Regions from separate parts of the Methylocystis bryophila genome, predicted to be linked through region 1. Evidence: riboswitches for the same ligand, from Rfam matches in the RefSeq annotation. Region 1 holds a riboswitch; the other holds the start of a gene.

What was found. Region 1 has a riboswitch for cobalamin ahead of cobW (cobalamin biosynthesis protein CobW). Riboswitches for the same ligand answer to the same signal wherever they lie in the genome.
Region 2: it holds a riboswitch for cobalamin, as region 1 does, so the genes downstream of both, QMG80_RS18935 (TonB-dependent siderophore receptor) here and cobW (cobalamin biosynthesis protein CobW) in region 1, are expected to answer to the same signal.

Annotation. Positions count from the first base shown of each region.
Region 1 is NZ_AP027149.1:2,585,736-2,601,451, forward strand. It holds gene QMG80_RS12050 (Ni/Fe hydrogenase subunit alpha) at 1-936, shown strand, start outside; gene QMG80_RS12055 (3-hydroxybutyryl-CoA dehydrogenase) at 1,054-1,917, shown strand; gene QMG80_RS12060 (hydrogenase maturation protease) at 1,953-2,444, opposite strand; gene QMG80_RS12065 (glycoside hydrolase family 15 protein) at 2,549-4,015, opposite strand; gene QMG80_RS12070 (invasion associated locus B family protein) at 4,124-4,810, shown strand; gene QMG80_RS12075 (sigma-70 family RNA polymerase sigma factor) at 4,830-5,378, opposite strand; gene QMG80_RS12080 (NepR family anti-sigma factor) at 5,420-5,572, opposite strand; gene QMG80_RS12085 (response regulator) at 5,971-6,792, shown strand; gene QMG80_RS12090 (con-10 family general stress protein) at 7,171-7,458, shown strand; gene QMG80_RS12095 (PTS sugar transporter subunit IIA) at 7,676-8,140, opposite strand; gene hpf (ribosome hibernation-promoting factor, HPF/YfiA family) at 8,297-8,863, opposite strand; gene rpoN (RNA polymerase factor sigma-54) at 9,103-10,665, opposite strand; cobalamin riboswitch at 11,653-11,847, shown strand; gene cobW (cobalamin biosynthesis protein CobW) at 11,954-12,982, shown strand; gene cobN (cobaltochelatase subunit CobN) at 12,987-15,716, shown strand, end outside.
Region 2 is NZ_AP027149.1:4,095,994-4,111,709, forward strand. It holds gene QMG80_RS18900 (histidine kinase) at 1-1,300, shown strand, start outside; gene pqqA (pyrroloquinoline quinone precursor peptide PqqA) at 1,489-1,566, shown strand; gene QMG80_RS21605 (DUF3617 domain-containing protein) at 1,756-2,232, shown strand; gene QMG80_RS18910 (cob(I)yrinic acid a,c-diamide adenosyltransferase) at 2,293-2,823, opposite strand; gene QMG80_RS18915 (adenosylcobinamide amidohydrolase) at 2,820-3,479, opposite strand; gene QMG80_RS18920 (hypothetical protein) at 3,589-4,140, opposite strand; partial or broken gene QMG80_RS18930 (DUF7676 family protein) at 4,227-4,804, opposite strand; gene QMG80_RS18935 (TonB-dependent siderophore receptor) at 4,838-7,429, opposite strand; cobalamin riboswitch at 7,547-7,744, opposite strand; gene QMG80_RS18940 (rhodanese-like domain-containing protein) at 7,856-8,200, opposite strand; gene QMG80_RS18945 (carboxymuconolactone decarboxylase family protein) at 8,219-8,581, opposite strand; gene QMG80_RS18950 (efflux RND transporter permease subunit) at 8,551-11,856, opposite strand; gene QMG80_RS18955 (efflux RND transporter periplasmic adaptor subunit) at 11,853-12,767, opposite strand; gene QMG80_RS18960 (ArsR/SmtB family transcription factor) at 12,751-13,296, shown strand; gene QMG80_RS18965 (YgaP family membrane protein) at 13,293-13,493, shown strand; gene QMG80_RS18970 (NAD(P)/FAD-dependent oxidoreductase) at 13,781-15,076, shown strand; gene QMG80_RS18975 (TolC family outer membrane protein) at 15,218-15,716, shown strand, end outside.

The sequences.
Region 1 (15,716 bases):
CACGGAACCGGCGCGGTCCCGGGCGGTATCAACAAGTTGCTCACGGAAACGGAGCGCGACGCGCTTCTTGCCGAAGCCGACCAAATGGTCGCGTGGTCCAAGGCGGCGGTCGATCTCGTCAAGGAGCTCGCCGCCGCCAATGAACGGGAATTTGCGGAATTCGGCCTGTTCCGCTCGTGCCTGATGTCGCTGGTCCGCCCCGACGGCGGTTTCGAGTTCTACGACGGCGTATTGCGCGTGCGCGACGAGGACGGCGCGATCCTCTTCGACCAGATCCCCGACCGGGATTACGACAAGCTCATCCGGGAAGAGGTCAAGTCCTGGAGCTATCTGAAATTTCCCTATCTGCAGACGCGAGGACGCGAGGACGGCAGCTACAAGGTTGGGCCGCTCGCGCGCGTGCAGAATTGCGATTTCATGCCGACGCCGCTCGCTGAAGCCGAACGCCGCGCTTTCGTCGCGGCGAGCGGAGGCAAGGTCAATCATGCGCCGCTCGCCTATCACTGGACCCGCATGATCGAAATGCTGCATGGGGCCGAGCTCATTCGCGAGCTGCTCGTCGATCCCGATCTCCTTTCCGGCGAGCGCATGGCTTCCGGGCCTCGCGCCCGCAGCGGGGTCGGGATCATCGAGGCGCCGCGCGGCACGCTGATCCATCACTATGAGGTCGGCGAGGACGATCTCATCGTGATGTGCAATCTGATCGTCAGCACGACGCATAATAATCAGGCGATGAACGAAGGCGTGCGCGCCGTGGCGCGACGCGATCTCGACGGCAAGCACATCACCGAGGGCCTGCTCAACCATCTGGAGGTGGTGGTCCGCGCCTTCGACCCCTGTCTTTCCTGCGCGACTCACGCGCTCGGCAAGATGCCGCTCGTCGTCGAGCTTTGCGAAGCCGACGGAAGGCTAATCGATCGTCGCGTGCGCAACTGACGAGGTCGCAGCGGCTCGTCGAGCTTGAGAGATTTGCGCAGCGTGCGGCTCAGCGGGTTCACAAGGTCAAGCGCGCCGTCATTGGCGGGCTGGGAACATGAGATCGGGGAGAGGGTGATGGTAGAGACGCGCAAGATCGGCGTTGTAGGCGCTGGGACGATGGGAAATGGTGTCGCGCAGACCTTTGCGGTGGCGGGGTTTCCAGTCGTGATGCGCGATCTGACCCAGGCCGCCCTGGACCGCGGAATGAAGACGATCAAGAAGAGTCTCGACCGCATGGTCTCGAAAGAAAAAATCTCGGCGCAGGACGCGGAGCAGGCGCTGGCGCGGATTCATACGACGACCAGCACGAGCGATCTCAAAGACAGCGATGTGGTCGTGGAAGCCATCCTCGAGGATCCCGAGATCAAAGCCAAGCTGATCCAAGAGCTCGATGGAATTTGTCGCCCCGATGCGATTTTTGCGACCAATACGTCGTCCATATCCGTCACGCGCATCGCCGCCTCCTCCTCCTCGCCCCAGCGCGTCATCGGCATGCATTTCTTCAATCCTGTTCCGCTGATGCAGCTGGTGGAGATCATCCGCGCGCTGCAAACCAGCGACGAGGTTTGCGAGACCATCGTGAAATTGACGGAGACGATCGGCAAGAAAGCGCGCGTCTCGAAGGACAGCTACGGCTTCGTGGTCAACCGGGTTCTCGTCCCGATGATCAACGAGGGCATCAATTGCGTCTACGAGGGCCTCGCCACGCCTGAGGACGTGGACGCGATGATGAAGCTCGGGGCCAATCATCCGATGGGTCCTCTGTCTCTCGCCGATTTGATCGGCCTCGACATCGTCCTCGACATCATGCAGACGCTCTACAATGGTTTCGACGATCCCAAATATCGTCCGAGCCCTCTCCTGAAGCAGATGTGCGATGCGGGTTATCTCGGCCGCAAGAGCGGCAGGGGCTTCTTCTCCTACGAGGCGCACGCCTGAGGTCAGGCCAGGGCTGTAAGCCGCCGTCAGCAGGCTTAGGGGCGGATCGCTTCGAGCCGCCCCGTCTCAAGGCTTGCGCAAAGATAGGCGAAAGCGTCATCCAGCGTCGATCGGGCTTCGGCGCTCAGGGGCGCCCCGAGCTCGAAGTCCCGGCCCGGCATGGACAAGAGCCAAGCCTGCGGCAAGTTTTGCCCGAGCTGCGCCGCGACGGCGAGCACGCAGGCGGGCGACAGGGCGTGCGTGCTATGGCTGGCGTCGAATTGGGGCGCCAACGGCGCCGTCTCGAAGGACGCGTCGCCGCGCACGCTTGCGTCGGCGAAGATGGCGACGTCGATGTTTTTCAGATCGAGCGCATTGTCGATTTGCCATTGGAAGTCCGTCAGCAAGACAAGATCCATAGGCAAGGCGCCCGCCGTAGCAAGCCACTGCTCGAGCTGGTCGATGAGCATAGGGCCCAAGGCGTCGTCGCCGCGGCTGGGATTGCCGACGGCGAAGATGAGCCAGCGCGGGCGCGCGTCATCGTTCAAATTCATCCTCTTCGGCATGGTCACGCGGGATCTAGACGGGGAGGGGCTCCTTTACAAGACGGGCTGTCGGGCGTCTGTCTTGTGGAGGCTCGAAGAAAATCGGGTCAGCTCACCCGCGCGTCCCCCATGGCTTTCGCCGCTCGTTGGCGCGCGGCGAGCGCCGTGACGAAGCAGGCGTAGCTCCATGTGAGATTGTCGGCGGAGGTCGGGGCGCCGTCCAGTTGGCTGAATTGTTCCGAGAGTTCTCGTGAGGCCGGCGTGAAGCGGCGCACTGTGGCGAGATACATGTCGCCGCGCCGAAGCGCCGCCTCGGCCAAAGCCTCACCGATTTTTCCAGCCTGCGGGAGCGCGGCGGCGGGCGTCTGCAATATCGCTGCGAGCGGCGCGCGACTTTCCTTGGTGACTGCGATCTCCTCGCCTTCCGCTGCGGCCTGCGCGAGGAGAAAGCAAAATTGCGCGGCGCCCAGGGTTGAGAAATAATAGGCGCCGCCGCTGAAATAGCTGTCGCCGGCATAGCGCCCGAGCGCCGGCGCGCGGTCCGCAGGCCGCCCCTGATTGATCGGATATTCCTCCTCGAACAGCCGCTCCAGCGCAAAAAAGGTCGCCAGCATTTTGGGATCCGTGACGCTGTGGGGCCCCGCCCGCCGGCCTGCATGGATCGCCGCGAGAACGACGGCGATGTCGAGTCGCCGCAGCGCCGATGCGTTCAGCCCGTCTTCGGGGAGGCGCGGGCGATAGACGCCGTCTTCCGCATCGAAGTGAGAATCGAGCGCGGCGAGCAAAGCACTGGCCGCCTTGGCGCAGGCGCTCGCTCGCTTCGCGTCGCCCGCTGCGGCCAAAAACGCCGCGCCTTCGGCGAGCGCCGCCTGCTGAACGAGGCGCGTGTGGTAATGGAAGCCGATGTTTTCTTCCCAGAGGTCGCAGCAAGGCAGACGCCAATGCGAGAGCGTATAGTCGAGATCGTAGCGCAAGAGCGTCAGCGCCGCCTCCGCCGCCCGGGCGCGAAAGGCGTCGAGCGCGAAGAAACGCATAACGGCGAGCGCGCGCAGCGCCGGGCCGTCGTTTTGGGGGCGACCCCATTTCATCACATCGAGTCCGCCATCGGCGTTGTGGCGGGCTTCGCCGAGTATCTTGTCGCCGACGATTGCGCCAATTTCCGCGCGTGGGCGCAAATGCTGTTGGAAAGATTGCTCGACGGCCTCGGGATAGCCGCCCTGTCGCAGGAAGGTAGGGCCGTCCAGGCGACAGAGTTTCAGGCTGAAAGCGACGAAATCGACGAGATGCTCGACACCAGAAGGCTCCAGCGTTTCATCCTCGATCGCCTCCCGAAGCGCGTCGGCGACAAGGGCGGAGTCGCGCAGCCAGTGGAAGAAATAATCCGGCTTGGGGTCGTAGGACGCCATTTCGGGCGAGGCGAGTATCGAGCCGCGCACGGGGCGAATGGTCTGCCCGAGTCCGGGCCGATGCTTCACGAGGGTCGTCGCAGAGACGGCGCGCAGCATCGCGCTCACGCAAAAGCGTTTCTGCTCGCTGGCCCAGTCGAGCTGTTCCTGAGGCTGCACCTTCTTCATCCTGCGGCTCCAAGTGCGAATTGCGCAAAAATTGCCAGACTTTGGACTAGAATGCGCTTCCGATTTCGTAGCCCCCAGGCTACGCGCTATCCGAAGGGCGCCGCGTCCATGCCGTCAATGCGAAAACATTTGGCCGCCCTCGCGCTTTTTGTCGCGATCTGGGCGTCGTCCTTCGCCCATGGTTGGGCGAAGGAAAGAGGCCCTGCTGTTGTGGCGCGAGGGCCGGCAAGAAGCGAACTGACAGCCGCCGGCCCAGGCTGGGTGAAGGTCTGTTTCGAGGATCCTCGCACGCGCCGTCAGACCTGCTACACGACCCGCGACTTCGCCGAAGAAGGGGGAACGCCGATACTCTCTCTCGAGGTCTTTGAGACCAAGGGAGAAGAGTCGATGCTGCTCCGCGCTTTTCTGCCGCTCGGCCTTGCGCTGAAGCCTGGCGTCAGGATCGGCCTCGAACGGGGCGAGCAGGAGAATGGCGCTTTCGACGCTTGCTTTCCTGCTGGCTGTTACGCCTCGAGCAATGTTGCCCCCGCCCTGGTCGATGCGATGAAGCGGGGCGGCCGGATCAGGCTCTCCGTCAAGAAGCTCTCGGGAGAGGAATTGGACTTTTTTCTTCCGCTGGAGGGCTTTGGCAAGGCCTTCGACGGTCCGGGCGCAGCGGCGGAGGAGATCGGTCCCGAGCCGCGCAAACGCCTACAGGACGAGCTTGTGGGGAGGGCCGCCGCGGAACGGCGAAGACTCGAAGGCGAGGGCGGGCCAAAGCCCCCGACGCCTCCGGCTGAAGCGTCGGGGGGGTAACGCGTTCAGCGCCGGTAATTCACCGTCGCGGGGCGGCGCTCTCGCTCGCTCGGCGGGCCTTGGGCTTCGCCGCCGCTTCGCTTTCGAGGCGCTGGCTCTCCTCCAGCCCCAAAAGCTCCGTGAGGCGGTTGCGGGCGCGGTTGACCCGGCTCTTCATCGTGCCTGGCGCGCAACCGCAGATTTCAGCCGCCTCGTCATAGGAGAGACCCGACGCGCCGATCAGGATCAACGCTTCGCGCTGATCGGCCGGCAGCTTCTGCAACGCCTCGCGGAAGTCCAGAAGATCCATATGGCCTGGCTGCGCGGCAGGAGCTTCGAGCCGAGCCGCCAGCGCGCCATCGGGGTCTGCGGTCTCGCGCCGGCGCTTCCGATAATCGCTGTAGTAGGCGTTGCGCAGGATCGTAAACAACCATGCGGTTAGGTTGGTCCCCTCGGTGAAGGAGTCCATGCTGCCTAAGGCCTTCAGCAAAGTATCGTGGACGAGATCGTCGGCGCGATCCGGATTGCCGCTCAAGGACACCGCAAAAGCGCGCAAAGAGGGGATGGCGGCGACGATGTCCGCCTTCATGCCCTCTGAACCGGCGCCTAACGAAGAGCCTTCCGCTATTGTCAATCCATCTCCCCGGGCCTACCCGCCGTCTGAGCGGCCGATATTGCGCCGGCGTCCAATTTATTCAAGAGCGCAAGGAACCGATCGGGGACCGGCTGCGCCAGCACGTCATCATAAATTTCCCGCAGTTCGCGGCCGATATATTCGCTCACGCCCGATTTCCCATTTGCAGGGGGGCGGCAGCTTGGCGCGCCCGGCTCCCGGTGAAGGGGGCTCATCGATCGGCCCCCGTGGTGCGGCTTGAAAGAAGTCTCTTCTCTACGTGCAGTGAGCTTAGCTCTGGGCTCGTCTTGTGTGGTAGGCGTATCGGAAGGGCTTACGGACGCGGATCGGATTCCATTGGTCCGGTTGGCTTTTACCATGGAGACCTCTAAGCTGTGGAGACATCTTTTTGTTTCGACGCCAGACAGTGGCTATGCTAAACAGTCACAGTGGTCAGACAACGCGTGGAAGGGGAATTGGTTCCATGGATTAACCTTGGGCATTTTCCGTAATCTCCATATTGGCTTAGGAAATGGCAGGCATTAGGCAAAGGGCGTCGCAGTCTAAAATGACCCTCTCACAGCAAATAGCGCGCCATATACCGTTCTTGAGGCGATTCTCTCGCGCGCTCACCGGCAGCCAGGAAGGCGGGGACGCTTACGCACTGGCGACGCTCGAAACCCTGGTCGCGGAACAGGGAGAAAAATCAGGCGGAAGCCGCCTTCGCCCCGGGGAAGACCCCAAGATCGCACTCTTTCGTTTGCTGCTCGATATTTGGTCTGCGGCTCCGATCAACGCGCATACGGAAGTCGCAAGCGAGCTCGAGCTCGGCGCGAGACGCAATCTCGAGGCGATTTCGCTGCGACCGCGCATCGCCTTCCTGCTCAGCGCGCTCGAAGGCTTCGCGCTTGAGGAGGTCGCCTCCACCCTCGACGTCTCCGTTGAGGAGGCGGGTGATCTCGTTGCGGCGGCGAATGCGGAAATCGCTGGCCAGATCGCCACCGAGGTGCTGATCATCGAGGACGAGCCATTGATTGCGCTCGATCTTCGGGAAGTGGTGGAGGAGCTCGGCCACAGCGTCGTCGGTGTGGCGCGCACGCATACGGAAGCGCTGGTTGAGATCGCCAAGGCGAGACCTGGCCTCATCCTCGCGGACATCCAGCTCGCCGACGGCAGCTCGGGCCTCGAGGCGGTCAACGAAATCCTATCAGACTTTTCGATTCCCGTGATTTTTATCACGGCTTATCCTGAGCGGTTCCTCCTTGGAGAGGCGCCGGAGCCAGCCTTTTTGATCGCCAAGCCCTTCGCCGTCGACGCGCTCAAAGCGGTCATCAGTCAGGCGCTGTTCTTCGATCGTCGCTCGCGGCCGGGCGTTTCCGGAACGGCCTGAACCGAATGGGTTCGGAAGGGACGCGCCCGGGCTTGGAGCGCGTTCGGATCGCGTGGAAACACGCGATCAAAAAGGATTAAGCTCCAAAACCGCTCTCGGCATGCTCTAGATCACGCTGCCTTCAGGGGGAATCGCCTGAAGGCAAAAAACGTGATTGATTCTTGAAGTCTAGAGCGAGAATTATGCGAAATGCGGATTTCCGCCTTTTCGCATCGCGCGCAAGGCCGGGACGAACGCCGAGCGCGTCTTTCCACGCTCAATTTTTGAAAACCAAGCCCGTACGTGGCTGAATGTCGCATGCCGAGGGAAACTTTGTCTCGGCGCGGGCGTTAGTTCTTTTAGTCGAGGAGGAGCGACGGGTCGAGAGAGGTGACAAGCATGAACACACTGCAGCAACCCCGCAAGTCGAACCGTGGATTCGCGTCGATGGACCCCGAAAAGCAGAGGCTCATCGCGCGAAAGGGCGGGCAAAGCGTTCCGGACGAGAAGCGCAGCTTTTCGCAAAATCCGGAATTGGCCGCCAAGGCCGGCCGAAAAGGCGGGCAGTCGGTTAATCCGGACAAGCGCAGCTTTTCGCGCGATCACGCGCTGGCGTCCGAGGCCGGACGTAAGGGCGGTCACGCCGCCCACGTGGGCGTGGTCAAGCAAACATCGACGAGGCACTAGAGCGCGACCCGATCGCGTGGAGTCACGCGATCGAAAAAGAATCGCGCTAAATCAACAGCTTGGAGCGAATGCTCATCGCAAAAGTCTTTGCGGAATTCGCTCTAACGCCATCCGTGTCGACCAGCGCGGGGCTCCCGTCGGCGCCGGCGTCGCAGCCTTTGTCCGCCGCAGGGACGCCGGGTCGACGCGGAAAAACGTCGACTTGGCGGCGGGAGGATTAAGCTGCTTCGTTCTGCGAACGGCCGGCGATCAGCTCGTAGATCGCAATGGGGTCGCGCGTTTTGCGCAGCGCCGCGACGGTGACTGGATCGCGGAGCATGCGCGCCGCGCAGGCCAACGACTTGAGGTGGTCGGCGCCGGCGCTCTCAGGCGTGATCAGCATGAAGATCAAATCGACGGGCGCGCCGTCGAGCGCGTCGAAGTCGATGGGCCGCTCTGAGCGCGCGAAAACCCCGTAGATGGTCGAGAGCTTCGACAGCTTTCCATGGGGGATGGCGACGCCGTCCCCGATGCCGGTCGATCCCAAGCGCTCGCGCTGCAGCACCGAATCGTAAATCTCGCGCGCCGACTGGCCAGAAAGCTCGGAGGCCCTTTGCGCGAGCTCAAGCAGGGCGTCCTTCTTTGTCGTTGCGACGAGAGGGGACACAATGGCGTGCGGGCCGAGCAGATCGGTAAGTCGCATGGGTTGACGTTCCTTCGCTCGGCTGATGGGGGTGACGGCCGGGTCACTGAAAGGTCGGCGCATTCACTTGGTTTCCTGCACAAGCGCAAAACGATCGCGGCGCGTCTTAGGGCGTAGATGCAAGCGTCGCGCCGCCGCCGCCGCGCGACGCACGCCTTACACGCTCTCCGGCGCGTCGATCCATCCGATATGGTGATCGTTGCGGCGATAAACCACGTTTATTCGTCCCGTCGAGGCGTGCCGAAAGACGACGACGGGAGCGCCCGAAAGGTCGAGATCGAGCACGGCCTGTGAGACGGAGCGGCGGCGCAGCTGCGTCGTGGTCTCGGCGATAACTGCCGCATTGAACTCATTGGGCGCCTCGGACTCCTGGTCGGGCGCCTCCAACAGATAGCTCGGCACGAGCTCGACCTTGGCGGCGTCGTGATCGTGGTGGCTCTTCAAGCGGCTCTTGTAACGTCGCAGACGCTTTTCGATCCGCGCGGCGGATTGGTCGAAGGCTGCGTAAGGATCCTGCGCGCGCCCGTCCGCCTGCAGCAAGATTCCGGAGGTCAGGTGCAGGCTGCAATCCGTGCGATATCCCGCGCCTTCGGGCTCGATCGTCACGTGACCCGACACCCCGCCGTCAAAATATTTTCCGGTGAGCGCTTGAATGCGGTCAGTCACATGAGCGCGCAAAGCTTCGCCAATGTTGATGTTCTTTCCGGAAACCCGCAATGCCATCTCGCGTCAAACCTCGCCCATCATGTGTCGTCCGAACTCTTGCTCAACCATGAATCGCGTCGTCCTCGTGGGTGAGGCGCTCCTAATTCATGCTCCAGGATTTTGGCGAAGTCGGGTCGAATGGCCAAGACGACGCTGTTGCGAGGCGATCGAGCCGGACGCCCTCGATCCGCCGAGCGGCGGGAAGCGATAGAAGCCTGCGTGAGCGAAGTCAATGGGCGGGCGCGCTGAGGCGAGCCTCACGCATGCTGGCGCGCCGAGAGCTTCTGACGGCGCCGATCGACCGAGGAGGGGATACGCAGGCTGTCTCGATATTTGGCCACGGTGCGGCGCGCGATGTCGATGTCGAGCTCCTTGAGGCGCGCGACGATAGCATCGTCCGACAGCACGTCATTCGGGCTTTCCTTGTCGATCATTTGCTTGATCTTGAAGCGCACGGCTTCCGCCGAATGCGCTTCGGCGCCGCTCGCCGCGGCAATCGAGGCGGAGAAGAAATATTTCAGCTCGAATAGCCCCCGCGGCGTCATCATATATTTATTGGACGTGACGCGTGACACCGTCGATTCGTGCATGGAGATCGCATCAGCGACGGCGCGGAGATTGAGCGGGCGGAGATGCTCGACGCCCTTTTCGAAGAATGCGTCCTGCAGCCGCACGATCTCGGAGGCGACCTTGAGGATCGTGCGCTGCCGCTGCTCCAGGCTCTTGACGAGCCAATTGGCGTTCTGAAGACAGTTGGAGACGAAGCTCTTGTCGGCGTCGCCCTTCGCTGAGGCGTTCACGCGCGCCACGTACGAATTGTTGATGAGAACGCGCGGCAGCGCATCGGTGTTGAGCTCGACGCGCCAGCTTCCGTCGCCGGCCGCCGTGACGATCACATCGGCGATGATCGCGGGCGCGTCGCCGCCGCTAAAGGCGCGGCCGGGCTTGGGGTCGAGGCCGCGAAGCTCTGCCGCCATGTCTCTCACATCTTCTTCGTCGACGCCGCATAGTCGCGACAGCTGTGCGAAGTCGGCCTTGGCGACGAGCGGAAGATTGGCGACGAAGATCTGCATGGCCGGATCGAATCGATCGCGCTCGCGAAGCTGGATAGCGAGGCATTCGGCCAGGTCTCTGGCCCCGACGCCCGATGGCTCGAAGCGCTGCACGACGTCGAGCACGGCCTGCGTCTCTTCGAGGCTCGCGCCAAGCCGTTCCGCGATCGCTTCGATCGTTTCGCGGAGGTAGCCGTTTTCGTCGATCGCGTCGATTATCGAGAGCCCGATCAGGCGCTGGCGCGGGTCCGCGCAGGCTAGAGAGAGCTGTTCCTCGAGTGTGTCGCGCAGGCTCTTGGCGGTGGCGACATAGGCCTCGAGATTTGGCGTCTCGCCGTCCGCAGATCCGCCGCCGCCGAGCGTTCCGCTCCAGGATGACGCCGAAAGCCCCATAGCCTCCGCGGCGCCCAGCGCTTCGGTCCGGGACTGGGACGGCTCCTCGGAGTCGTAAAGGTTCGATACGTCCGCGCCGAGATTGGCGGCGTATTCGCCAGCGTCTGTTGACAGGGACTCCTTGGCCCAGTCGCCCTCAACGCGCTCGCTCGCACCCTCCTGCGGGCTTTCCTCCGAGGGCCGCTCGGCCCCGGCCGGCTCGCCGACCTCGCTCGGGCCCTCCGACTCGAGGAGCGGATTGCGCTCCATCTCATCTTGGAGAAAGGCGGTAAGCTCGATGCTCGAAAATTGCAGAAGCTTGATGGCTTGTAGCAGCTGAGGCGTCATCACCAGGGATTGGCCCTGCCGCATCATCAGCTTTTGAGAGATCGCCATGGAGATTTTGCCTTATGGGCGCTCGGCCCGTTTTTTGCTTACCGAAGCTTATCGCACGAGGGCGGCCTATGCAACGTTAACGGCAATTCTCTCCTGGCGGGCGCGATCCTAGAGCGCGATGCGAAAAAGTGGAAACCGGATTTTTCGTAAAAATCGCGCTTCAAACTTTTAGAATCGATCATGCTTTCTGCGTTCAAGCGATGGTGCCTGAACGCAGCGTGACCTTGAGCATGTTTCGGAAAAGCGCGAAGCGGTTTTCCGGTCAAGACATGCTCTAAGTTTTTGATTTGGAGCTTAGTCCTTTTCGAACCGAACTCATCGCGCCGGGGCGTCGACGAAGCGACGCGTGATTCTCCAGCTGATGCGCCGGCGAGACGTGCGCCGCATTCAACTCCGTCGGCTTCGCGGATCGGCGCTTCTGCAACACTCTCGTCAAGCTCTCGCTTAATGCGGCGTAATTCCGCGGCGCCTTCACTTTGAACTGCGTGACCGTTTCATCGACAAGGACGAAGGCTCGTCACCCCCAAAGACCCTGCGGCGCTGCAGCTCCAACAAGATCATGTCCTGCGCCTCGACGAGGCTGGAACATGGAAGGGCAGGGCGTAGTCTCGATGCAGGATCTCGCCAAAACAGTCTTCGCATGCGGCCCGAGCGCAGCCTGTCGGCTAGGCGCCGGAAGCGCGGCCGTCAATCTGCTGCAAGCCGCGATCCGGCTTCAAGCAACTCGTGACTGCATTCGTGCAGACTGATTTGCGCGCCAGTGAGGCGCGCCTTGCCTATGTCGGCGCAGGAATTCCGTATTCTATGCATGACGGAAGCGGAATGAATGGCGGCGGGCGGCGGCGCCGAAGCTCACCGCGCGCATGATCGTGTTCTTACATCCAGTTCTGCTTGTCGTGGCGATCGCGCCGGCGATCATCCGGATGATCGCTTTTGGCGTCCAAGGCGAGAGGCCGGATTGCGCCGTTTGACGCCCCGAGGCGCCGGGCCTAAGAAGAGCGTGACGGTTCTTCGTAAGAAGTGAATAGGGAACGCGGTGAGGAGTCTTCCGATTCCGCGGCTGCCCCCGCAACTGTGACCGGCGAGGCCGCGCCAAGCGCCACTGCGGATATAACGCCGCGGGAAGGCGGCGTGAGCCTTTGACCCGTAAGCCAGGAGACCTGCCGTCACTAGCCTGTTAGACGCCGCCGGCGGGGCGGCAAGGAGACGATCATGAAGCCTTTTCTACCTCCTCCCGCTTGGACTGCGCGCCTCGCGCGCGAGTTGGCTTGCAGCTTGCGCCGTTAATATGAGCGAGAGAATCGCGGCCACAATCGTCACGGGCTTTTTGGGCGCCGGAAAGACCACGCTCATTCGCCATCTCGTCGAGGCGACGCGGGATCGGCGCCTTGCGCTCCTCATCAACGAATTCGGCGACGTCGGGGTCGACGGCGAGATTCTGCGCGCCTGCGGCGACGAGGATTGCGAAAGACCGCATATCGTCGAGCTTGCCAATGGATGTCTATGCTGCACGGTCGCCGAGGACTTCGCCCCAGCGATCGAAGCCTTGCTCGCGCTCGACTCGCCCCCAGAGCATGTCATCATCGAAACCTCGGGCCTCGCTCTCCCGAAGCCCTTGGTCAAGGCCTTCGACTGGCCGCGGATTCGCTCGCGCCTCTTCGTCGACGGCGTTGTCGCGGTGGTGGACGGTCCGGCGGTGGCCGAGGGGCGGTTCGCCGATGATCTCGAGGCGCTGGCGCGTGAGCGCGCCGACGACGCAAGCCTCGATCACGACAATCCCCTTGAAGAAGTCTTCGAGGACCAGATCGCTTGCGCCGACATCATCGTCTTGAACAAGACCGACCTGCTCGATCCGCAAGAGGAAGCGCGGGTGATGGAGATCCTGCGCGCCGGCGTCGGACGGGCCAGCATTCTGCGCGCGCGCCACGGCGTCGTCGATCCTCGCGTCGCGCTGGGCCTCGGCGCGACCATTCAAGCGGATCTCGCCAATCGTCCGACGCATCACGATGCGGAGGAGGAACACGACCACGACGATTTCGAGAGCTTCGTCCTCGATCTTGCGCCCGCCGACGATCCCGAGCGGCTCGTGGCGCTCCTGTCGGAAGTCGCGGCGGCGCATGATGTCCTGCGGATGAAGGGCTTCGTCGAGGTCACGGGAAAGCCGATGCGGCTGCTCGTCCAGGGAGTGGGCGCGCGCTTCCTGCACCACTACGACCGCCCTTGGAAGATCGGTGAACCGCGCGCCAGTCGTCTCGTCGTGATCGGACGCAAGGGCCTCGATCGCGCCAAGGTCGCGCAACGTCTGTCCGGGCGCTAACTCCATGCATTTGGCCCCGCGTGATCTGCATCGACTAGAGGAAGGCGAGGCCGCGATCGACCTCGAGCAGACGCCTGCGGAGGTCGTGTTTCTCTCGCTTTCGGATTCCGAGCTGCGTCTCCTCGCGGCGCTCCGCGAGGAGCGGGGCGAGGGCGGCGCGAGCCTGCGCTGCGCCTCGATCGCGCAGCTGAAGCATCCTTTTTCCGTCGATCTCTATCTCGAGAAGGTGGTGGGCCACGCGCGTCTCGTCGTCGCGCGACTGCTCGGCGGCAAGGACTACTGGCCTTACGGCGTCGACGAGCTGGCCCGCTTGGCGCGCATGAAAAACATCGCGCTCGCGCTTGTGCCCGGCGACTCCGTCGACGATCCGAGGCTCAGGCGAGCGTCGACGCTCGACGCGGGAAGCTGCGACCGAATCTGGGCTTATTTCGATCGCGGCGGACCGGAAAACCTCACGCGCTTCCTGGACTACGCAGACACCATCGTTGCAGGCGGGACCTGCGGGCGCGAGCCCGTCGCTGTGCCCGCCGCGGGCCGTTATGAAGCCGCGCGGCGCGACGGCGGCGAGGCGCGGGCGCTCATCGTCTTTTATCGCTCCGCCTATCTTTCCGGCGACGCGGCGCCGATCCTCGCGCTTGCCGATGCGCTCGCAAGCGAAGGCCTCTCGGTCGAAGCGATCTATGTGACGAGCCTCAAGGAAAGCGAGAGCGAGGCATTCGTGCGCGCGACGCTGAAAACCGTCGCGCCCGACGTCATCTTGAACACGACGGCTTTCTCTGCTCGGGGCTCAGAGGGCGGCGTCCTCGATCTCGCCGACGCGCCAGTGTTGCAAGCGGCGCTGGCGATCTCGACGAAGGAGGCCTGGGAGCGATCGCCACGCGGCGCCAGCGGCGCGGATCTCGCGATGAATATTGTGCTTCCCGAGGTCGACGGCCGCATTTTCACGCGCGCGATATCCTTCAAGGAGATGGCGCAAGCCTTTGGGAGAAGCGAATTCGACGCGCCACGCCATGCGCCGGAAGCTTCGCGCGTCTCTTTCGTCGCCGCGCTCGCCGCGAACTGGGCGCGACTGCGCCGTAAGCCCAACGTCGAAAAATCCATCGCGCTGATCCTTTCCGACTACCCCGCCCGGCGCGGTCGCGGCGGCTATGCGATTGGCCTCGACGCCGAGGCGAGCGCCTATGCGATCGTCGAAGCGCTCGCGGGCGAGGGCTATGACGTCGGCGGCGCCGAGCCGCTGCGCGAGGGACAGGGATTGGTCAGAAGGCTCGAGGAGAGCCAGAGTTTCGTCGAGCTGACGCTCGACGACTATCGCGCGCGCTTTGCGGCGCTTCCCGAAAATTTCAGGCGTCGCGTCGAGGCGCGATGGGGCGCGCCACAAGACGATTCGGCCTGCGCTCATGAGGCGTTCCGCTTTTCCTGCATCGAGAGCGGCAAGCTCGTCGTGGCCTTCCAGCCCGATCGCGGCGCACGCGCCGAGCGGCGCGAAAGCTATCATGACGGCGAATCTGCGCCGCGGCACGCCTATGTCGCGTTCTATCTTTGGTTGCGCAGCGTGCGCCGCATCGATGCGATGATCCATCTTGGCGCGCATGGCACGCTCGAGTTCCTCCCCGGAAAATCCGTGATGCTTGCGCCGGACTGCGCTCCGGAAGCGCTGCTTGGGCCGACGCCGATGGTCTATCCCTTCATCGTCAATAATCCTGGCGAGGCGGCGCAGGCGAAGCGTCGCCTTGCAGCCGTCACGATCGGTCATATGACGCCGCCGCTTGAAGAGGCCCAGCTCTATGACGACGCCGCCCGGCTGGAGCAGATGCTCGACGAATACGCCCAAGCCGCGGCGCTCGATCCCCGTCGCGCCCGGCGCATCGCCGGCGCCGTCCTGGACGAGGCGCAGCGCAGCGGCCTCGCCCAGGAATGCGGGCTCAAGCGCGACGCGGACGAGCTCGAAGCGCTGGCGCGTCTCGACGCCTGGCTCTGCGATGTGAAGGAGTTGCGCATCGGCGTCGGGCTGCATGTCTTCGGCCGCGCCGAGAACGAGGATCCGATGCGGGCGGCTTGCGCGCGGGCGGAAAGGGCCGCGTTGCTCGGAGCGCTCGCAGGACGTTTTATCGAACCCGGTCCGGCCGGCGCGCCGTCGCGCGGCCGACGCGACGTGTTGCCCACCGGCCGCAATCTCTTTTGCATCGATCCGCGACATGCACCGACGCGCAGCGCCTATGACATCGGGCGCCGCGCCGCAGAGGAGGTCATGACGCGCCATGCGCGCGAGCATGGCGATTGGCCGCGCGCCCTGGTGCTCGATCTCTGGGGCAGCGCGACGATCCGCACCGGCGGCGAGGATTTCGCGCAGGCGCTGGCGCTTTTGGGAGTCGAGCCGCTCTGGGACGACGCCACGGGGCGAGTTTCCGGCTTCGAGATCATTTCCGCGGCGCGGCGCGAGTTTCCGCGCGTCGACGTGACGCTGCATGTCTCTGGCGTGTTCCGCGACATGTTCCCCGCGCTCGTCGCGCTTTTTCATGACGCCGTCCACGCTGTCGCGGCTCTCGACGAGGACGAGGCTTTCAATCCGCTGACGGGCGTTCGGGGAAGCGCGCTGGAGCGGGTCTTCGGCGCGGCGCAGGGAGTCTATGGCCTCGGCCTGAGCGAAACGCTGCAGCGCGGCGCCTGGGAAAAGCGGGAAGAACTTGGCGCAGCCTTCCTCGACGCCGCAGGTTTCGCTTACGACAGAGCT
Region 2 (15,716 bases), 1.5 Mb from region 1:
TCGGTTTTATGAGAGCCTGGGAAAGCTTCGCCATGTCGACGTCAAGGTCATGAGTAGCGGCGACACGGGGGTTCCGGCTCCCGGACACGCGGGCGCAAGAAACCAAGGCTCGGTTCCCGGCTGGTTCGTCGATCTCGTTCACACGCCAGCTCGAACTCTGATCGTTCCCGTTATCATTAAAGGAATCGACTACGGCCGCATCGCTATCGTCTCCAATCCGGTTGATGAGCTCGAGGAGGTCTGGTCGGACGTTTCCTGGCTCGCGCTGATGAGCCTCCTCATCACGTCGGTGATCATGGGAGCAGTGCTGCTGCTCGTGCGACAATCGTTGAAGCCGTTCGAGGGCTTGAAGCGCGGTCTGGCCGATCTGGAGGCGGGCAAAAGCAATGTGCGAATTGAACAGCGTGGCGCGAGTGAATTCAGAGCCATCTCGGCTGCGTTGAATTCGCTGGCTCAAACGCTGGATCACGTTAAGACCGAGAATCGCTCCCTGGTGGATAGGCTCATCCGCGTTCAAGATGACGAGCGGAAGGAAATTGCTCGCGACCTCCATGACGAAGCGGGTCCCTGTCTCTTTTCCATCCGCGCCGGCGTGGTCGCTCTCATCGAATTGTCGGCTGACGCGAATCTCGACGCCGAGAAGATCCAGAAGACTTGCAACAGCGTGAACCAGGCCAGCGAAGTTCTACAAAACCTGTTTCGAGCGTTGCTCGGCCGGCTTGCGCCCCGGGAACTGACAGAATTTGGATTACGTGAGGGGCTCATGGGGCTGATCAAGTCGTGGCAGGTCAGTCGATCAGACGTGACCCTTTCCCTGGCCTGTCCTCATGATCTGTCGATCCTCGACGAGCCAACTGCGCTTACGGCCTTTCGCGTGGTGCAGGAGTCACTCACCAATGTATTCCGCCATGCGCATGCCGCCGCGGCCAGGGTTCGTGTCGAGTTCGGCTCGATGCCGGCCGTATCACCAGATCACGCTGTGTTTGAGCGGAATCGCTCAAACGCAGATAACGTGATCGACTCAAAATTAGAGCGCGATTCGCGCGAAAAACCGACTTCCACTTTTTCGCATCGCGCTCTACCGGACCAAGAAGCCGAAGACACGCCTGCGCTGTTGATCGAGATCGAGGACGACGGCGTCGGCATTTCCGAGCACCCCAAGCTCAGCCTCGGCCTCCTCGGCATGAGGGAGCGGGTGCAGGCCTTGGAAGGCACGATCTCTATCGGCAAGCGCCCTGAAGGAGGCACTTGCGTCGCCGCCGCTTTGCCGCTGCCAAAAGACAATGAGGTCGACCCATGAGCACCCGGCAAAAGCGAGCACGGGCATTCGAATAAGCCAGAGACGGCGCCCGCAATCGAAGAAATCGGGAAATTTTCCCAGCCGTTCGGAGACTAATTCAAGATGCGCGAGAAGCGGAGCGCTTCTATGATGCTGTTTATCGGAGCGCTGCGCTCTTCGCGAAGCCTCCATTATAAGGAGCCTAAAACATGACTTGGACGCACCCGGAAATCATCGAAATCTGCGTTGGGATGGAGATCACGAGCTACGAATCCGCTGAAATCTGATTTGCCTATGAACGCCAGTCCGCGGCGCAGTGCGAAAGCGGCCGGTCGTCATCCGACGCCCGCGGACTGGACGTTAGATCACGCTGCGTTCAGGCGGACACGCCTGAACGCAGAAAACGTGATCGATTCTAAAAGCTTAGAGCGCGATTTGTGCGAAGAACCGGTTTCCACTTTTTCGCATCGCGCTCTATGGTGAGCAGCAAAGTCATCGGAACCCCGATCAGCCGGCTATTGGGATTCCGGCGTATTGTCGCGCTGATTGGGGCCCTGGCCATCTCTGCGCCGGCGCCCGCCCAATCTGTTTCGAGCCCCTCCGACTCCTTGCCCATTCGAAGACCGGGATTATGGAGGATATCGACCCTCTCTCCCGCCACAGGCCTTCACGTCAGCGTGACATGTCTTCGGCCGGAAGACAGTATCGTCGGGGAAAGAGATGCTGCATGCGCCGCCCCGCGGGTCATCGCAGCAGGAGCTCAAGTGGTGGTCACGATCGCCTGCGAGGAGAATGGACAGCGCATTGTCAGCAGCCTGCTTTTCACCGGAGACTTCACCACTTGGTACCGGGCGCAGGGAAAGATCACGTCGCAAGGGCCGACGAAAGACTCAGAACGCCATTCCGGCTTCACGATCGACGCAAAGTTCGTGCAATCTGACTGCTCCGAATGACCTTTCGGCCCCGCGATCGGCGCGCGAGCGCGCCAGGAATGGGAAGCGGCTGCCCGCGGCTTACGCATGCTGGGTCACATCTTCCTTGCCTTGCGTGTGATCCGCCTGCCGCCCCATAACGAACAGCAGATCGCTTAGCCGATTGAGATAGGCCAGAACGCTCTTTGGCGGCGCAGGCTCGGCGAGAGCGGCGACGGCGCGCTCGGCGCGGCGAGCGACTGCCCGGGTCATGTGAAGGCGGCAGCTCGGCTCCGCGTCGCCGGGAAGGATGAATTCGCTCAGCTCGGGCAGTTCTGCGGTGAGACGATCAATCTCGACCTCCAGGGCTTCGACTTCGGCCGCGTCGAATTTGACGTCGATGGACCTCAGCTCGGCGCTCACAATGGCGCTGATGACGTAGAGAGCGCGCTGAATCGACCGCAGCAGATCGTTCGACGGCGGATAGGCGATGCGCGCCAATCCGATGCTTGCGGACAATTCGTCAAGGTCGCCGACCGCGGCGACGCGCGGATCGAATTTTTCCGCGCGGCGTCCGGAGAACAGACTCGTTTTTCCGCCGTCGCCCTTCCTCGTGTAAAGCTTTGCCTTCATAGCGCTCCTCGCGTCCTCTGAACTGCCGGGTGCGGCGTCGCTTCCACCCACCACTGAGTCGCGCCCGCGAAGATCGCGTCATAGACGGCGGCGCCGATCGCCTCGCCGATATCGGTGTGAAGCCCCGCGCAATCTGCAGGCCTGCCGCCCTTCGGAGCGGCGATGATGATGCAGTCGGTTCCTGTGCCGGTGACAGGGCGCACTTGCTGCACGGGACTCGTCTCCATGACGGCAGCGGTGCGAGCCTGCGCTGCGATGGAGACCGCCTCGATGAAGGCGCCCAACGCGAGCGGACAGGACACATGCACGAGCGTGTTGATGGTCCCGAAGGCTCCTCGGCACTTGCTCGCACGTCGCGAGCCCACTCTCTCCGCATTGGAGAGGCCCACTGTGGCGACGCATGTCGCTGCAACCGCGCCGACGCCGCAGTGCTTCACGTAATGGCGCCGTATGTCGCGAGACGTCATGAAAGCGGCAGCCTCAACGAGGCTCTCCGCTGCGAGCTTCTCCTTCAAGAAGGCGACGGCATCGACATGGATCGGCAAATCGCCGTCGTGGACCTCCAGCCAGACGATCTCGCGCGCCGAGGCGAAGCCGGGCTTGAGCACCGGCCAACCCAGCGTCTGCATCGGCTCGTCGAAGCGAACGACCAGCAAGGGAGGTTCGCAGGAGAGTCTGAAAAGAGGACGCGTCGGCATGCTGTCACCGGCTTCCCGCGAAGAGCGAAGAGCCGGCTGCCAGCTCCTCGACTGCTTCGAGCTTCGTTCACGCGTGGCGCGCAGAGAGCCCCGCCGTGAGCTTGCGTCCGACGCTCGTGGAGGAAGCGATCGTCTTCAGCGCCCAAAAGCCGCCGAAGGCGCAGGCGTTGATGAGGAAGATGCGCAGCGTGCCGAGGGCGTCGACGCGCTCGAGCAAGCCGATCGCCGCGTCGATGAGGAGCAGCGAGCCCTCATAGGCGACGAAGGCGGCGAGGAAAGCCGCGACGGCGCCGGCGACGCCGGTAAGGCGGCGACTCGCAAGACGCGCCGCCTCGCAGGAGAGCAACGCGATCACGCCGAGCGCGCCGCCCCAGGCGAGCGTTTCGCCCTCGAGCGGATAATGCATGAAGCCGAAGCCGATAGCCTGATTGGCGAGCCACACGGCGCCCGTCGCGACGAGCGCATTTCGCCGGTCGAAGGAGATGGCGGAGATCGCCGCGAAGGCGGCGAGCGGAACCGCGCAGGCGAAGCCGAGCGTGAAGAGCAGGCTGAAGACGGCAAGCGCGCCGATCGACAGTGTCGATCGGGACGCGGGAGAAGAAAGCGCGAAAACGGTCATGGCAGGTCTCCTTCAGTAAGATAGATGGCGGCGCCATCGCTTGGGCCCGTCGTCACGTCGACGACGGGGATTGATGTGGGCTGCGATCAGGGGCTTAGGAATCTTGTCGCTGAGCGGTCGATCGGATCGGGTTCGGTCATTCCGAACCAGCGCTCCCGCAGCCTGTCCCAAAGCGCGAGACGCGACCAGTCGGGCTCCGGGAGGAAGTGGTCGGTGTCGCGGTCGAGGAACGGATTGGGGAGGAACACGGTCATCCTGCGCCGTTGAAGAGCCGCAGTCCCCAGGACATCGGCACGCAGGCGCGTCGCATGCGTCGGTAGAACTCGGCGCGCGCGGTGCGCCGGCGCTGCGCGAGCTCAGGTGGCGTGGGATTGTTGGGGAATCCCTTCGTCTCACCGATGCAGATGTGGAAATGCGGGACACCAAAAGCCACGGTGATGTAACCGTCGAGCACGCCAATCTTCGACGGCGGGCCGTCGGCGCGCATCTCCCAGGCCGCGCCTTCGATGAGCGTGCCGAAGACGATGTCGCGCCAGTGGTTCTCGAAGAGATCGCGAATGAGCTCTTCGAGACTCGCGGGGTCGGTCGGGAGCGGGAACACGTCGAGCGGCGTTCCATCGGGCTCCGAGACGCGTTTCGGGAGAACCTCAGTCGACAGCGTCATCGCCACTCCCTTTCGGTTGATCGGCGCATCGCATCAGAACGCCAGCTTGATCGAGCCGCGCAACGTGCGCGGCGCGCCGATCACGTTGAAGTTATATGTGTTCGTTTGCCACCCCGGCGTCAGCGGGCCGAAAATCTGGCCGTAGCCATTCGGATTGAAGGCGTTGAAAGGCGCAGGCCCTAATCCGCCCGTCACGAAGTAGCTATGGTCGAGAAGATTGTCGACATTGAGCTGAGTGGTGATCTTGCATCCGTTGTAGTTGAACTCATAATCACCGAAGACGCCGACGAGCCCGTAACTCGGGGTCGGCGCGGTGTAGATGTAACTGCCGTCATTGGCGTAGGGAAGGAAGGGCAGATAGCCGGCATAGTCGTAGCGCGCACCAAGCTTCAGGCCTTTGAGATCGCCTTGCTTGAACTCATAGCTCGTGGAGAGCGTCGCGACATTGCGCGGAGAGAAGGGGATCGGCGAGCCCACCGGCAGAATGCTGAGGTTCAGCGGAATCGACTTCGTTGTGATGGCGTCGGTGTTGGCGTAGGCGAGGTTGACGTTCCAGCCGGGCAGCAGCTCGCCCTGAATGTCGAGCTCGGGTCCTTCTGAGCGCCCTTCGCCGATGAGCAGCACCTTATTGAAGTTATGAGGAATGCCCACGGGAATGTTGGTCTTCACCAAATGATACCAGTCGGCGGTGATCTGCAGCTTGTCGTTTAGCAAAGACAGCTTGACGCCTCCCTCGACCTGCTTGCCGAAGCTCGGCGGCGTCGGCTGGTTCGTGCCGTAAACCAGCTGGCCATTGTAGTTCGGGCTATAGGACTCGGTGAAGTTCCCATAGAAGCTGATCCATTCGAGCGGCCACCACAAGAGACCGAAGCGCGGCGTGACCCTCTGATCGATGAATTGGCCTCGCGTGGTGATCGTGTCGAAGTTGCAGGGAATGCCGGTCCAAGGATAAGCAAAGGCTCCACAGACCGTCGAGTCGGTGGCTCCCGTCCGGTTGTTGATATATTGATAGCGCGCGCCCGCCAGCACATTGAAGCCGTAGGGCAGCTTGATCTGATCCTGGATGTAGAGGCCGACGTTATCGGCGTATTGTTCGTTGGCGATAGATGGCACCAGGCCGTAGGCGGCTGTAGGAAGCTGAGCCTGCCCCAGCAGCGTGAGCGTCGAAGGATAGTATGCGGACTGGTCGATACCCCTGAAATTGTATCGATAGTAGTCTCCGCCAAACAGCAAGGTATGCTTGACCGGCTCGGTGGTGTCGAAATGCCCGACGAGGTTGACCTCCGTCGCATATTCCGCCTGCCTGTCGTCGATGGGCAAGGAGGTTTGGGTGAGGACGACGCTGCTCGAATAGGGAAAGGCGCTCGGAAAACAGGCGCCCGGAACGGCGTAGGCCGCGTTAGTGATGCAGTCGGATATATAGCTGGAGCCGCCGACGTTCTGCGAGTCATTGCGCAAGTTCATCATGAAGGCGGTCTGCTGGATAGACCAGTCCTTGTTGAAGTCGTGATGCCAGGTGATCTCGCTGAAATTCTGCTGCTGGTTGTAAGGCGACTTCGCCCCGAAGTTGTAGCTGCGTCCCAGCCAGAGCGGGAGGACGTTGTTGTAGTAGGGGATGAAATACTGGTCCTGGTTGAAGCTGTTCTGCTGATACTGGTCCGAGACTCTGACCCAGCTGCCGGCGTCGACGTTCCATTTCACGACCGGGTTGAACATCAAATTTCGGTTGTAATCGAAGGTGCGGAACGAGCCGTCGTTCTCATAGGACATGGTGAAGCGATAGAGCAGTTCCTTGTTCTGGGTGAGCGGCCCCGTGGCGTCGACCGATGTGCGGTAATTGGCGTAGCTGCCGATCTGCTGCTGGATCTCATAGGCCGGCTTGTCGAGTGGCTGCTTCGTATTGATGTTGACGATGCCGCCGGGCTCCACCGCGCCATAGAGGATGGCGGCGGGGCCTTTCAGCACCTCGACGCTCTCCACATTGGCCATTTCGACGCTGCCCGGCCCCGCGAAGTTGAAGCCGAAGCTGTCGATGCGGAAACCGTCGCGGAAATAGTTCTGCGTCGGGAAGCCGCGGATCATGATCCTCGAGAAGGAATTGCCAACGGCTGCGTTGCCGCCTCCCGAGGTGGTGACGCCGCTGACGTTGCGCAGCGCCTGATCGAGCGTGACGACCTGCTGGTCCTCGAGCATCTGATGCGTGACGGTCGTGGTCGTGACCGGCGTGTCCATGACCGCCGTGTTGACCTTGGTTCCGACCGATTGGATGGGTGCGGCATAGGATTTCGGATCGTTGCAGACCCCGCCAGCGCAGAGCTGGCCGTTGGCGCCCGGCCCTATCTCCGTCCCGTTGTCGCCGACGCCCCCGGCGCTTCCCTGACCGGCGACGCCGGCTCCTTCGCCTGACGCGCCCTGGGCAGGCTGAACGGGCCCTGCGCCCACGTCTCGCTGAGCAGCGTGGCGAAAGGGCTTCGGCTTGCGAAGGAAGATCGTAGGCAGCGTCTCTTGCGCGAGAGCCGGGACCGGGAGAACGGTGCTCGAGAGAGCGCAGAGGACAACAGGGGATGCGCGCCGCAGCAGCGCGCGGAAGCCGCCTGTGGCGGCTCTTGAGGACGGGGATGGCATGAGCCTGGACTCGCAGCAACGTGGGCCGTCACTGCGAAAGGTCTCGCTCCGTTATTGGCGCAACGCGCTCAACAACCGGTCTTGACCGCCTCGGTGCACCCCGCCCGACGCTCTCGCGCGTGACCACGAATGATGGCAGGTCTCCTGGCTCGCGGGTCACCGTCTTGGACCGCCTTCCCAGGGATGCACCCCAGTGGCTTCATGGCCCTAAGACTCACCGCTTACAGTTGCGGGGGCAGCCCCGGCATTGCGCAATTCTGCGCGCACCGGCTTCCCTTTTGATCCCCGAAGGGAACCATCGATTGAAATGTGCGCTCGATGGTTCAGTCTTGTCAAGCTCCAGGGATCGCGCCCCGCTCGCTCCGCTTCTCCAGCGCTCTATTCGCTCAGAACGCGGGCGCGAGTGCTGGGACCGTCCGCTATCGCTTATTGTTCGATCGCGCCGCCGCTGTTCTTCCAGCCGCCCGTGCCCAGCGCATAGTGACAGATGTCTCGGCAACCGGCGTCCAGCGCCTGCTGCAGCGCCTTCGCCGAGCGGCCCCCCGCCTGACAGATCAGCACGACGGGCTTGCCCTTCGGCAAAGCGGCTGGCGAAAATTTCGACAGCGGCATGTTGACGGCGCCCGGAACATGGCCCGCCGCATATTCATGCGGCTCGCGCACGTCGACGATCGCGGCTGTCTTTTGCGAGACCGCTTGCGTGAAGGCGCCGTGCTCGATCGTCGGCAGCGCGCCGCCTCCTTGCAGCTTCGAGAGTAGTCCTCCGAACATCGTCTCCTCCTTGGGAATTTAGACCTCCGCCTTGGCGGCGGCGAACTGCGAATAGGCTGCGAGCGCATGGCTCGCATACATGGCGGAGGGGCCCGCGCCCATGTAGATCGCCATGCCGAGCGTCTCTAAGATTTCATCGCGAGTCGCGCCGCGGTCCACGGCCGCCTTCACATGGAAGGCGATGCAATCGTCGCATCGCGTCGAAACCGCCACCGCGATGGCGATCAGCTCTTTCGTCTTCGCGTCGAGGGCCTTCGCCGCGCTCGCTGTCACGGCGAGGGAACCGAAGGCCTTCATCACCTCGGGCGCGCCCATGCGCAGCTCCCGCAAATCGGCGCTGAGAGATTTCGTCAGCTCCGGCCAATCCTGAATTTGAACCATGGTTTGTCCTCCTTGCCAGGCGGGGGTAGTTCATCGTCGCGCAGCACGACATAGATCGCTGGGATCACCAGCAGCGTCAGCGCCGTGGACGATGCGAGACCGAACACGAGAGAGATCGCCAATCCCTGAAAAATGGGATCGGTGAGGATGAAGGCGGCGCCGATGATCGCGGCGGCCGCCGTCAGGAAGATCGGCTTGAAGCGCACCGCGCCAGCCTCGATCAAGGCGGCCCGCAGGGGCATGCCTTTCTCGCGCAGATGTCGAATGAAATCGACAAGCAGGATGGAGTTGCGCACGACGATGCCGGCAAGCGCAATGAAGCCGATCATCGACGTAGCGGTGAAGGCGGCGCCGAAAATCCAGTGCCCGAACATGATGCCGACCAGCGTCAGCGGCACCGGCGCCAGAATGACCAGCGGCAGCTTGAAGGAGCCGAATTGCGCGACCACCAGGAGATAAATGCCGAGGAGCGCCACCATGAACGCCGCGCCCATATCGCGGAAAGTCACATAGGTCACTTCCCACTCTCCGTCCCACAGCAGCGTAGGCTTCGAATCGTCGAGCGGCTGCCCGTGATATTTGATCGTCGGCGGGCCTTCCTTGCCCCAATCCATCGCCTTGATCTGATCCTCGACGGCGAACATCCCGTAGATCGGCGCCTCGAAACGCCCTGCAAGCTCGCCTGTGATCATCTCCGCAAATCTTCCGTCGCGACGGAAGATCGGATAGGAGCTGAGCTCACGCGTCACTCTGACGACGTCGCCCAACTCCACATTGGCGCCTTGGCGGACGGTGCCTCCCGCGGGCAAGGGGGTTGAGAGGATACGCTCGTTTTCGGCCATCGCTGAACGTGGCAGCGCGACCGTGATGTCGACAGGTTTTGCTCCGCCGCCGCGCTGCGAGTAGCCGATCTTCACCCCGCCCACGAGCGCGGCAATCGTGTCATAGACCGCCTGCTGCTCCACGCCGTGAAATTCGAGCGACTCTTGATCGATGGAATAGCGCAGCCGCTCTTGCCGAACGCCGAAACTGTCGTCGACGTCGACGATGAAGTCGACCGCCTCAAAAGCTTGGCGTACCCTCGTCGCGATCTCGCGACGCGCCTCCGCCGTAGGTCCGTAGATTTCGGCGAGCAGAGTTGAAAGCACCGGCGGTCCCGGCGGGACCTCGACGACCTTGATCGAGGTGCGCGCCGGCCTCTCCAATCCATCGAGACGCTTGCGGATGTCGAGCGCGATCGCGTGGCTTGCCCGCTTTCTCTCGTCCTTGGACAAAAGATTCACCGCGAGATCGCCCATATTGGGCGCATTGCGAAGATAGTAATGGCGCACGAGGCCGTTGAAATTGAACGGCGCCGCTGTGCCGGCGTAGGACTGGATCGAGGTGAGCTCCGGCAAGTCCTTCAATCTTTCCGCCGCGGCCGTGAGCAGCCGGTCCGTCGCTTCGAGCGAAGCGCCACGCGGCAAATCGACGACGACCGCGATTTCCGACTTGTTGTCGAAAGGCAGGAGCTTCACGCGAACGCTCTTGGTCACAAAAAGGCCGAGCGCCGCCAGAGTCGCGAGCCCGACAAAAAGCAGAAAGCGCTTGGAGTTTTCTCGGCCCTTCAACAAACGCGAGGCGACGCCTTTATAGAAGCGCCCCATCACGCCGGGGTCAGGCTCCAAATTCTCCGGCCCCAAGTGCTCATGGGCCTCCATTTTCTCGAAGCGGCTTCGCGCGATCATCATCAAGAGCCATGGCGTGATGGTCATGGCGACGAAGAAGGAGAACACCATTGCGAGCGAGGCGTTTGCCGGGATCGGGCTCATATACGGGCCCATCAGGCCGGAAACGAAGAGCATCGGCAAGAGCGCGGCGACGATCGTGAGCGTCGCAACGATTGTCGGATTGCCAACCTCCGCGACGGCCTCGATTGCCGTCTCGGTCAGGCCGCGGTCGCCTCGCATCTCCCAATGTCGCACAATATTCTCGACCACGACGATGGCGTCGTCGACGAGGATGCCGATCGAGAAGATGAGCGCGAAAAGACTCACGCGATTGATCGTGTAGCCCATCATATAGGAGGCGAAGAGCGTCAGAAGGATCGTCGTCGGGATGATCACGAAGACGACGACGCCCTCGCGCCATCCCACCAAAAATATGATCAACGCGACGATCGAGAGCGTTGCGAGAGCCAGATGGAAAAGCAGCTCGTTAGCCTTCTCGCTCGCCGTCTCGCCGTAGTTGCGGGTAACTTCGACGTCGAGATCCCCCGGCACGATGCGGCCTTTGGTGATCTCCAAGCGATGCAGGATCTCCTCGGCAAGCACGACGGCGTTAGCGCCCTTGCGCTTGGCAATCGCCAAGCTCACGGCGGGGCGCTTCTCCAATTCTCCCTTTGCGCCTTCCCCTTTTGCGCCCTCTCCCTTCTCGCCGCGCGTGAATGTCCAGGCGAAGTGCTCGGGCTGCGCCTCTCCGACGCGCACGGTCGCGACATCCTTGACATAGATGGGACGGCCGTCGCGCGAGGTGAGCAGCAATTGACCAATGTCGGGGACGCCCTGCAGCGTCTGTCCCGCGACGACGGAGATTGATTTATCATTGCCTCGAAAGGCGCCGACCACCAGGGAGCGATTGGCGTTGGTCAGCTTATCGACGAGCTGGTTCAGCGTGATCCCAAAGGCCGACAACCGTTCCGGGTCGGGCTCGACGCGGATCTGGTTGGGGCTGCCGCCAACAATATAGGTCAGGCCAATATTGTCGACCTTGGAGAGCTCGTGCCGCAGCTCCTCGGCGACTTGAAACAGTCCGTTGGCGTTCCAATTGGCGGCGCGTTCGGGCTTCGCCGAAAGAGTTAGGACGACAATCGCCACGTCGTCGATCCCACGCCCTATGATCAGCGGCTCGCCGATTCCTTTCGGTAGTCCCGTGATATTAGCCCGGATCTTGTCGTGCACGCGGAGGACCGCATTGTCCTGGGGAGTGCCGACGAAATATCGCGCCGTGACCACGACATTGTCGTCCTGGGTCTGCGAATAGACATGCTCAACGCCGTTGATGCTCTTGATGAGGTCCTCGAGCGGCCGCGTCACGAGCTCGATCGCATCCTCCGCCTTGTAGCCGTTCGTCGGAACGATGATGTCGACGAGCGGCACGGAGATTTGCGGCTCCTCCTCGCGCGGCAGCGCCTGCAGCGCGAGGAGCCCGACGAGGAGGGAGGCCATGAGCAGAAGAGGAGTGAGCGGCGAACCGATGAAGGTCCGCGTCAGGGCTCCGGATATGCCAAGCTTCATGGCGCCGTCACCACGTCGCCGTCTCTCAGTCCGGAGAGAACTTCGATTTCCTTTCCGCGCGCCTCACCCGTCTGCACGACGATCTCGGCCCCGTCTTTGAGGCGCACGAAGTCCACGCCCGCGCGCCGATAAACCGCTGCGCGCGGGACGAAGATCGCCTTGCGCTTGCCCGTGGGGACATAGATGCGCGTGCGCTCGCCGACGAAGTAGTCGCCGAGGCCATTCACCTCTACGTCGGCGACGACGCGCCCGCCTTGAATCTGGGGATAGACGAGGAGCACACGGCCCGAAGTCCGCGCGTCCTGGCCGCTCTCCTCGACACCGCGCCCGCCGATTTGGACCGTATCGCCTGCACGGATGAAGCGGGCGTGTCGCTCAGGGAGCTGCAAGCGCAGAATATACTTGTCTTCGGTGACCGTTGCGATGGTTTCTCCGGGCATGACGGCGCGCCCGACCGAGACGGGAACAGTCAAAACCCGTCCCGCGCCCGCGGCCAAAACCTTCCCTTCGCTCGCTTGCTGCTCGACGACTCCGCGGTCGCTGCGCATGGCCGCCAGGCTTTTTTCGGCGACATCGAAGGCAGTCCTGGCCTGGTCGCGGAGAACCTTTGTCGTTACGCCATGTTGGAGGAGATCTTGCGCGCGATCGAGATCGGCCCTGGCCTTGTCGCGTTGCGCCTGCAGCGATTGGATCCGCTGATCGATCCCCTGGATCTGCAGATAGAGCTTTTGATCCGTGACGAGGGCGACCTCTTCCCCTGCAGCGACGCGATCGCCTTCCTTCACCTTCAGCGCCGAGATCGTGCCGCCAATTCGCGCGCGCAAAGTCTGGACGTGCACGGGCTCGACGGTGGCGATCACCGATTTGAGGTCGTCGACCGGCGCTGCGCGGACCGTGATCTCGCTCGCCAAGCTGGCGCTTCCGCAAATCATCGGCATCGCTGAGAGCAGGCCCAGGATCAATCGCTTTCGCATGGTCGCCGTCACCCCCCGGTCCCCTCTCATTGCGCTATTGACTCATACATTAGCAATATATACATTAGCAAGTATGAATTTTTCTGAACTCGCCCCCAGAGCAGCGGAAGCGGAACAATTCCTGAAGGCGCTGGGCAACCGGCATCGGCTGATGATCCTTTGTGAGCTCCACAATGGAGAGGCGGGCGTCTCTGAGTTGCAGCGGGCTTTAGGCCTCAGCCAATCGTCCCTGTCCCAGCATCTCGCGCGATTGCGGAGAGACAAGCTCGTCAAGACTCGCCGCGAATCGCAAGCCATATACTACTCGCTCGCCACCGCCGACGTGACACGCTTCATAGCGCTGCTTGCCGACCTGTTCTGCGCAGGGGACGCAGAGCGCGTGAAAGTAGCAAAGCTTAAGCGCCGCGGCGAGGCGAAAGCGAGCTGCTCCCTCGCTCCCGTCGCCTCCAGAGGACAAAGAACATGAGCATCGACCGAATCGTCATGGCCTTCGCGGGAGTCGTGATTCTGCTGAGCCTGTCGCTCGCGCATTATTTCAGCGACTGGTGGCTGCTGCTCACGGCCTTCGTGGGGCTCAATCTCCTTCAATCCGCTTTCACGGGAATTTGTCCCCTCGCGATGCTTTTGAAGAGGTTCGGCTACGCTTCAGGCGCCGCATTTTGACGATTGGCATTGCGACATTGTCGCTTTCGATCACGTAGCGAGCGCCTAATGTCGAGATTGCGATGTGTCGCCTCTGGCGATGGATCGACAGACGCCAGGCGCGACTTTACGACCTGGCGAGATCAACAAGGCAGGGACTGCGCGCCGATCGACTCCTTCAATCGGATGGCGCGCGGACATGGCGTTCAAGCGTGAGACGGCTACCGCGCCAGCCCTCTTAGACACCCTCGTCTCAAACAAACGCCCGCGAAGCGAGAAAGCGAGCGCGGCACGGAGAGAGAAACGCCATGACTAAGATTGTCGTGCTGGGCGCGGGCATCGGCGGTGTGCCGCTCGCCTTCGAGCTGAAGGACATGCTGGGAAAGCAGGCCGAAATCACCGTCGTCTCGCAAACCGACTATTTCCAGTTCGTCCCCTCAAATCCTTGGGTCGCCGTCAAATGGCGCAAGCCGACGGATATCAAGGTCAGCCTCACCGAGGTGTTTAAGAGACGCAAGATCGGCTTCACCTCTGTCGGCGCGAAGCGTCTAAAGCCCGTCGAGAACCGCGTGGAGCTCAATGACGGAAGCTCTTTGCCGTACGACTATCTGGTCATCGCGACAGGCCCGCATCTCGCCTTCGACGAGATCGAAGGTCTGGGTCCCAAGGCGAACACCAAATCCATTTGCCAGGTCGAGCACGCGGGGCCGGCGGGCGAGGAATGGGAAGAGTTTTGCAAGAACCCCGGACCGATGGTCATCGGCGCCGTGCAAGGCGCCTCCTGCTTCGGGCCCGCTTATGAATATGCGCTCACCGTCGTATCGGACCTGCGCAAGCGCAAGATCCGCGACCGCGTGCCGATCACCTTCGTGACCTCCGAGCCCTACATCGGCCATCTCGGCCTCGGCGGTGTCGGCGACACCAAAGGCATGCTCGAATCGCTCATGCGCGATCGCGACATCAAATGGGTGACGAACGCCAAGATCGATCGCGTCAACCCCGATTCGGTCGAGGCGACTGAGCTCAACGAAGACGGCTCGGTGAAAAAGACGCATAAGATCGCCACCAATTTCACGATGCTGTTGCCGGCCTTCCGTGGCGTCGATTGCTTGAAGGACGAGGACGGCAAGTGGATCGACGGCCTCACCAATCCGCGTGGATTCATCGCCGTCGATCGCAAGCAGCGCAGCGCCAAATATCCGAATGTCTTCGCCATCGGCGTCTGCGTCGCTTTGCCGCCTTTCGAGGCGACTCCGGTCCCCGTCGGCATGCCCAAAACTGGCTATATGATCGAATCCATGTGCACCGCCACGGCCCACAACATCCGCGATCTCATCGTCGGCAAAGAACCCACGCATGAGGGCACTTGGAATGCGGTCTGCCTTGCGGATTTTGGCGACAGCGGCATCGCCTTCATCGCGCAGCCGCAAATTCCGCCGCGCAACATCAACTGGTCTTCAAAGGGCTACTGGGTGCATCTCGCCAAAGTCGCCTATGAATTCTACTTCCTGCGCAAGGTGCGCAAAGGGCATTGCGAACCCTTCTACGAGCGCATCATCATGAAGTGGCTCGGCATTGTCCGACTGAAGGGAAGACATGCGTAAGACTGCGTCGATTGGCGACGTCCTTCGAATCTTGATAAAGTCCCAAAGACGATCCGCTGGGAAGGCGACCGCCAGGGGCGGTATTGAGGTCGGATGAACATCGCCGCGCAAAAATTCGCATGGTGCTTGCCGGATCGGAGGATGAAACGCCTGCGATCCGGCGTCTTCGCGAGCTCGCGAAGCGGTGCGCGGCCTTCAATCCAATCGGTCGGCGCTCTGTTAATCCTGGCCGCCGCCGCGAGCAGTTCCTTTCCGACCCAAAACGCTTCGGCTGAGACGATCAATTCCGCGCTCATTCGCGCCTACACCACCAATCCCGAGCTCAATCGAGACCGGGCCGGCGTGCGCATCCGCGACGAGGACGTCGCAAAGGCCTGGTCCGGGTTGCGGCCGAGCGCGGGGCTTCAAGGGAACGTCGGGGTGGAAAACTCCGATTGGAAGTTTCCCATTCCGGATCTGCGGGTTCCCTTCATCTGGACCACGAGCATCGCGCCGGTGAGCCCGATCAACGGCAAGCGCCTCGCTGTGCAGCAGGCGTACTCAGGCGTACCGCGCGGGGGAGCCTTCAGCGTCTCGCAAACGCTCTTCGACGGCGGTCGAACCACGAACGCTGTCGGCGAGGCCGAAGCCGGCGTATTCG